2 regions of the Clostridium sp. JNZ X4-2 genome follow, and region 2 is predicted to be linked to the other one. Evidence: riboswitches for the same ligand, from Rfam matches in the RefSeq annotation. Region 2 holds a riboswitch; the other holds the start of a gene.
The links. A riboswitch is a leader RNA that binds a small molecule or an ion and turns the genes downstream of it on or off. The one in region 2 is predicted to bind thiamine pyrophosphate.

Region 1 (3,426 bases), 210 kb from region 2:
CGCAAAGAGCACCTACCATACAGCCTGATCCAGTAACTTTAGTTAACATTTTTGTTCCGTTTTCAATTATGGCACTATTTTTACCATTTGTTATGAAATCTTTTCTACCAGTGGCAGCAACTATGCAGTTATATTTGCGAGATAAGGCTATGCAGCACTCCAAGGCTCCCTCTCCAGTGTCTAAAGAATCAACACCCTTTACTCTGGAAGATTGTCCTGCTAAAAATTTAATTTCTCCTATGTTGCCTTTTATAACATCAATTTTCCCAACCTGGAGTATTCTGTTTATAACTTGAATTTTCCTTGGTATAGCAGCACAAGCTACAGGATCCAATACTACAGGGATGTTATGGATTTTTGCAGAAGTACTGGCTAAAATTGTGGCCGCTTCCTGTTCCTTATCAAGAGTTCCTAAATTTATATATAGGGCAGATGATAATTTAACAAAATCAAAAACCTCATCATAAGATTCACACATAGCAGGTGAAGCACCATAAGATAAAAGAATATTTGCACAGTCGTTTATAGTGACGTAGTTGGTAATACAATGGACAAGAGGTACTTTATTTCTAACCTCTGATAATGTTTTTGCTACTCTGTCTAAATTTGAATTGTTCAATTTTTAACCCCCTTTAATTTTAATACATGAATTGCAATTTATATTTATTGAAAAGGTATGCCGGCTTTTTTATAAATTTCAACAAAATGTCCTACAGGACCAACGCCGCTGCCTATGGGAAATGAGTTTTCTATTGCTTTAGTTATATACTGCTTTGATAGATCTACCGCTCTGTCCATGGTATAGTCCTTAGCTAGATAGGAGGCTATAGCGGAAGATATGGTGCAGCCAGTTCCATGAGTATTTTTGGTATTTATTCTGTGACCTTTCAGAGTCAGTATTTTATTATTGTAGAGCAAAATATCATTGGCATCATTACATCTGTGGCCTCCCTTTACAAATACATTTTTTGCACCGGATTCTTTTATTTTAAAAGCAGCCTCCTCCATTTCACTTTCATTATTGATTTTTAATCCAGTTAGGATTTCTGCTTCCGGTATATTTGGAGTTACTATATCTGCAATATTTACCATATCTTTTATGGCTGTTTCAGCTTCTGGCTTTAGGAGAAAATATCCACTTTTTGATATCATTACTGGATCCAGTACTATATTTTTAGCCTTATATTCTATTAAGAGTTTTTTTATTACAGATATGGTTTTGCTATTGGAAGCCATTCCAATTTTTACTGCATCTACTTTAATATCATCAAATATAGACCTTATTTGAGCCTCTACAATTTCAGGACTTATATCAAGTACATCCTGTACTCCCACTGTATTTTGTGCTGTAACAGCAGTGATTACACTCATGCCGTATACACCAAGGGCACTCATGGTTTTTAAATCGGCTTGTATTCCAGCTCCGCCTGAACTGTCAGAGCCTGCAATTGTCAATACTTTTTTCATCTAAAACACCTCCGGATAAATATAAAAGGTGTATGCGGAAAAGCATACACCTAATAAAAATCTAAAATTATGTGAAATTGCTTCCCTACGCCAGTTCTGTCTGGATCAGGTTCAAAGGGTTAGAGAATATCTCTTCTCAGCTATATAGAGCACCCCCACAAACTATCTTATTTTAAATTTATTGTACTACAGTAATAAAAATTTGTAAATTAAATTAAATAAAAACTAAAAGATGTTGAAATAAATTTTATTTTTCTGAGGTTGGTTGTCCAGAATTTGAGGTTTTAGGGTTGACATTCTTTTTATTTAAACCAAGTATAAAGTAGAAAGCTAATAAAAGTATGAACCAGATACACCCTACAATAAGAGCAATCATAGTATCTTTGCTGAAAGCTAACATTACAATAACAAAAGCTAGAAAGGCGAGTACAATCCAGTTGAGATAAGGGTATCCGAACATTGGAAAATGTAACTTATTTACTTCCTCTGGAGTAAGTCTTTTTCTGAACTTCAATTGAACTATTAAGATTATTCCCCAAACCCAAATTGCACCAAGTGTAGCTACACTTGTAACATAAGTAAATACCTTTCCAGGGAATAAATAGTTAAGTACAACTCCAATTAAAAGAAAAAGTGCAGAAATTATGATACCATTAGTCGGAACATGACTTTTGCCTAATTTACCAAACATTTTTGGTGCTGTTCCCTGAAGGGAAAGATTATAGAGCATACGCCCTGTACTGAAAATACCACTGTTGCAGGAAGATAAAGCTGCAGTCAATACTACAAAGTTTATAATACCTGCTGCTGCTGATATACCCAGTTTACTAAAAGTTAAGACAAAAGGACTTCCAGTTGTGCCAAGAGTGTTCCATGGATAAAGGGACATTATTACAAAAAGTGCTCCTACATAAAATATAAGTATTCTCCAAAATACCTTGTTGATAGCCGATGGTATCGTTTTCTCCGGATTTTTTGCTTCTCCTGCTGTAACACCTATAAGTTCTGTGCCAAGGTAAGCAAACATAACCATTGTTACTGCAAGCATAGGTCCCCATCCACCTTTAGGGAAAAATCCTCCGTGTGACCATAGATTTGAAATACCAATAGGCTTTCCGCCGTTACCCAGGCCAAATATAATCATAAGCAGACCTAATACTATCATTGCAATAATTGTAACTACTTTAATAAGTGCAAACCAGAATTCAAATTCACCATAGGCCTTTACTGCAATTAGATTTACGCATGTCATTACAACAAGTGCTGCCAGTGCAGGTATCCACTGGGGCATGGTCGGAATCCAGAATTTAACGTATACACCTACAGCAGTAATTTCAGCCATACAGGTTACCACCCACATGAACCAGTATGTCCATCCAGTCATGTAACCCGCCAATGGTCCTATGAATTCGTTGGCATAGGCACTAAAGGATCCAGAAACAGGATAGGAAGTTGCCAGCTCACCTAAGGCCCTCATTATAACAAACATAGCAAAACCAGCTATAACATAGACGAATAGAATTGCCGGTCCAGCCGTTTGAATAGCAGTGGCAGATCCTAGAAATAAACCTACACCAATAGCGCCGCCAAGTGCAATCAGTTGAATGTGACGTTCTTCTAGACCACGTTCAAGGTCTTCATTTAATGCGTCTTGTTTACTCATCGTATTCCTCCTTAGTAGTTATATAGACTCTATAATAAGTAATAAAAAATATTTAATTGAATTTAAGTCACCTCCGTTAATCATTATACATTATTTAGAATATTCTTAAATAAATAGTATCATATTTTTTATTTATTCACAACTACTATTTCAAATTTCTGTGAATTAACAATTATTTTATATTTAAGTTATATTATTTAAAAAAATGTGTAAATAATATAATGAAAACCGTATATTATCTTAAAATACAAATGCATTATGAAAATAATATTCATTTTAAAAATTATTCTAAAAAA
Region 2 (3,426 bases):
ATGTATAGCATTGGGATACCAGTCAAGCACCAGATCCACATTTTCCAATTTACCATTATCCTTTTGGGATGATTTACTGCCGCATCCCGTTAAACCAACCAGCATTAAAGCTGACATGATAAAAGCTAAAATTTTTATTTTTTTCACACTTCATTCCTCCCTTTTACTATTTTATTTTCAAGCACACTTATAATTTTAACCATAACCAGTGCAACTGCAGACAATATTACAATAGGGGCAAAAACTCCCGCACCATCCAGCTGTGTCATCATTCTCTTGCTGAAATATCCAAGGCCAGCCTGTGCTCCCAGCCATTCACTTATAGCCGCACCTACCACACTCAGCGGAACTGCTATTTTAAGAGCAGAAAAAAAATAAGGAAGTGCTGCCGGAAACTTCAATTTTATAAATATATCCTTTTTACTGGCACCATATGTAAATAGAAGTTCCTCCATATCCCTTCTAGTGGAACGAAGGCCGTCATATACATTTATTGTTATAGGGAAAAAAGTTATGAGTATGGTTACCAATACCTTACTCCATATTCCATATCCAAACCACAGCACAAATATAGGTGCAAGTGCAGTTATGGGCACTGTCTGAGTTACAATTACGATAGGATAAAGAGCTCTCTGCACCTTTTCACTGATATTCATGGCAGCAGCAAGAAGCACCCCAAATATTATGGATATTCCAAGTCCCTCAAAAGTTACAAGAAGAGTTGCCGGCAGATGAACCAAAAATAAAATATCTTTCAGTTCCCATATTTTTTTTACAATTGCCGTAGGGGATGGAAGGATATACATGGCATCTATATATCTGGCAATTCCCTCCCAGGCTGCAAAAAATAACAGGCATATTATTATGGATGATCTGTATTTTTTCACAGCCTGACCCCCTTTTTCAATTCATTTATAAGCTCACTCTTTATTTCTAACATATCAGGGCTGTCAAGCATATCCCTTGTACGCGGATAACTTAAATCCACTTTTATTTCCTTAAATTTTCTTATGGGACTTCCATCTGTTATAAATATTTTTGTTGATAAAAAAAGTGCTTCTTCTACATCATGTGTTATGAACAACACCGTTTTATTTAAATTTGACCATTTATCTAAAAGCCACTCCTGCATGGAAAGCCTTGTTATTGCATCCAGTGCACTAAATGGTTCATCTAAAAGAAGCATATCCGATCCTGTAAGAAGAGTTCTTGTAAAAGAAACCCTCTGACGCATACCTCCTGATAAATCCCTGGGGTATTTATTCTTGTATTTTTCAAGTCCAAAGGCCTTAAGTATTTTTTCAGCTTCATATCTGGCTTTTTTAAAATCCTCTCCCTTGATTTCAAGAGGCAGTGAAGAGTTTTGAAGTATAGTCCTCCAGGGTATTAAAAGATCATTTTGAGGCATATATCCTATATATCCTTTTTTAAGGGTATTGATATTTCTATTTTCTAAAAATATATCTCCCTCAAAAGGTCTTTCCAATTTGCAGATAAGCCTGAACACAGTGCTTTTCCCACACCCACTGGGACCTACTATACTTATAAATTCACCTTTGTTCACAGTAAAATTCAAATTTTTTATTATGAAATCAGGGTCTTCATCATATTTAAAACTTATATTTTTAAATTCCAGCACAATTACATCCCCTTTTTATATGACATATCCCAAAACATTCTTTCATATTTACTGGTATTTATAAAAATTTCTTTCAATCTCTTGAATTTTTCCCTGGATATATCTTCAGTCATATGATCAAGCAGATCAATTGTCCACCGTGTTTCCCTTTCATAATCCTCTGATGCATATCCCCTTATCCACTGTCCATAAAATTCATGCTGGGCGGCACCATCTATTTTGCTCAGTTTTTTTCCAATTAAGTAATAACTCCACATACAAGCTAGAAGTGAGGCCGTCAAATCCATTAAATCACCCATCTGGGACACTGACAACATATAATTTGTATATGAAATATTTTCAATGGAAGCTCTGGTATTCTCTATATCCTTTTTTCCAATGCCAAGTCTCTTCATATAAGCCCTATGTATATTCATTTCCCCATTTAATATATTATCCACCATTTTGGAAAAGCCCCTCATAGTAATTTCTTCATTGGATTTAACCACTCCAAGAGCATATATTTTTACATAATCCAAAAGATATATATAATCTTGAATCATATAGAATTTGAATTTATCTATCTCCAAACTTCCATCTGCTATTCCTTTTATGAAAGGATGCTGATAATAAGAATCCCATATGTCCTTTACACTGTCGTACAATTTCATAGATGTCTTCATGTAATTCCCCCCTTTTTCAGTTCACAGTTCACAATTATTTTCATAAAAAAAGGCACAACCTTCTGAAGAGGTTTGTACCTTTACTCGCTAAATTACATGTGGCCTCTTCCTACGCTGGCATTAACCAGATCAGGTATAAATAGGGTCTAAGGATTTAATCCTTACTCTCAGCCGGTAATACCAGCCCCCCTGGGATATATGACGTATTTAATTTTATATATTACACAAACACCAATTATAGTACTACAATAATTGAAATTAATCAATATCTCATTGCATTTACTCCAGTGAATAAACTATATTGCCTAGTTCATCTGCTTCTTTTTTATCATGGGTCACCAGTATAATTGTTCTTTTATTTTCCCTATAAAGTGATAAAAATTTCTTTATTATGTCACCTTTCAGTCTATCATCCAGACCCTTAAAAGGTTCATCCATTAAGAGCAAATCACTTTTGTAGGCAAAGGCCCTGGCAAGTGCAACTCTTCTCTTCATACCACCGCTTAATTCCCTGGGAAATTTATCCCTGCAATTTGACAATTCCACCATGCTTAAAAATCTATTCACAGTAAAATCCACCTGAATTTTACTCATTGTTGACTTCAATACAAAGGCTATGTTTTCGTACACTGTAAGATGTGAAATCAATCTATCTTCCTGAAAAATATAAGATAGCCTGCTGCTCTCCAAATGAACCTGTCCGCTATAATCCTTTTCAATTCCGCTTATGATATTTAAAAGAGTGGTTTTACCGCAGCCTGAAGGCCCCAGGACCGCTGTGATTTTGTTTTTTAGAAAGTTCACATTTAAATTTGTAAATACAGGAATTTCCCCATAGGACTTATTTAAATTTCTAATCACGACTTCGTACTTATCATTATTTTCCATACAGGCTGCCTCCCTTTATACTTACCCATTCAAATTTTCATATTACAAATCACTTTTTTACATCCAAATAATATTTAAATATCTTTTCAAACATAAAACTCAGTATTACAACTACAATAGTCCATGCAAACAGCTCCTGAGTTTCAAGAGTCGTTTTAGAATTCAATAGATTCAATCCTATGGAATAATTGGGTGTACTCAATACTTCTGATGCAACTGAAACCTTCCATCCAATTC

Region 1: another riboswitch for thiamine pyrophosphate. It lies ahead of thiD (bifunctional hydroxymethylpyrimidine kinase/phosphomethylpyrimidine kinase); the one in region 2 lies ahead of tenA (thiaminase II).

The regions. Positions count from the first base shown of each region.
Region 1 covers NZ_CM142685.1:2,545,887-2,549,312, reverse strand. The annotation lists gene thiM (hydroxyethylthiazole kinase) at 1-619, opposite strand, end outside; gene thiD (bifunctional hydroxymethylpyrimidine kinase/phosphomethylpyrimidine kinase) at 664-1,467, opposite strand; TPP riboswitch at 1,532-1,634, opposite strand; gene ACYUJ6_RS12250 (amino acid permease) at 1,715-3,130, opposite strand.
Region 2 covers NZ_CM142685.1:2,334,756-2,338,181, forward strand. The annotation lists gene ACYUJ6_RS11185 (ABC transporter substrate-binding protein) at 1-147, opposite strand, end outside; gene ACYUJ6_RS11190 (ABC transporter permease) at 144-887, opposite strand; gene ACYUJ6_RS11195 (ABC transporter ATP-binding protein) at 884-1,639, opposite strand; gene tenA (thiaminase II) at 1,642-2,301, opposite strand; TPP riboswitch at 2,391-2,502, opposite strand; gene ACYUJ6_RS11205 (ABC transporter ATP-binding protein) at 2,581-3,189, opposite strand; gene ACYUJ6_RS11210 (ABC transporter permease) at 3,239-3,426, opposite strand, start outside.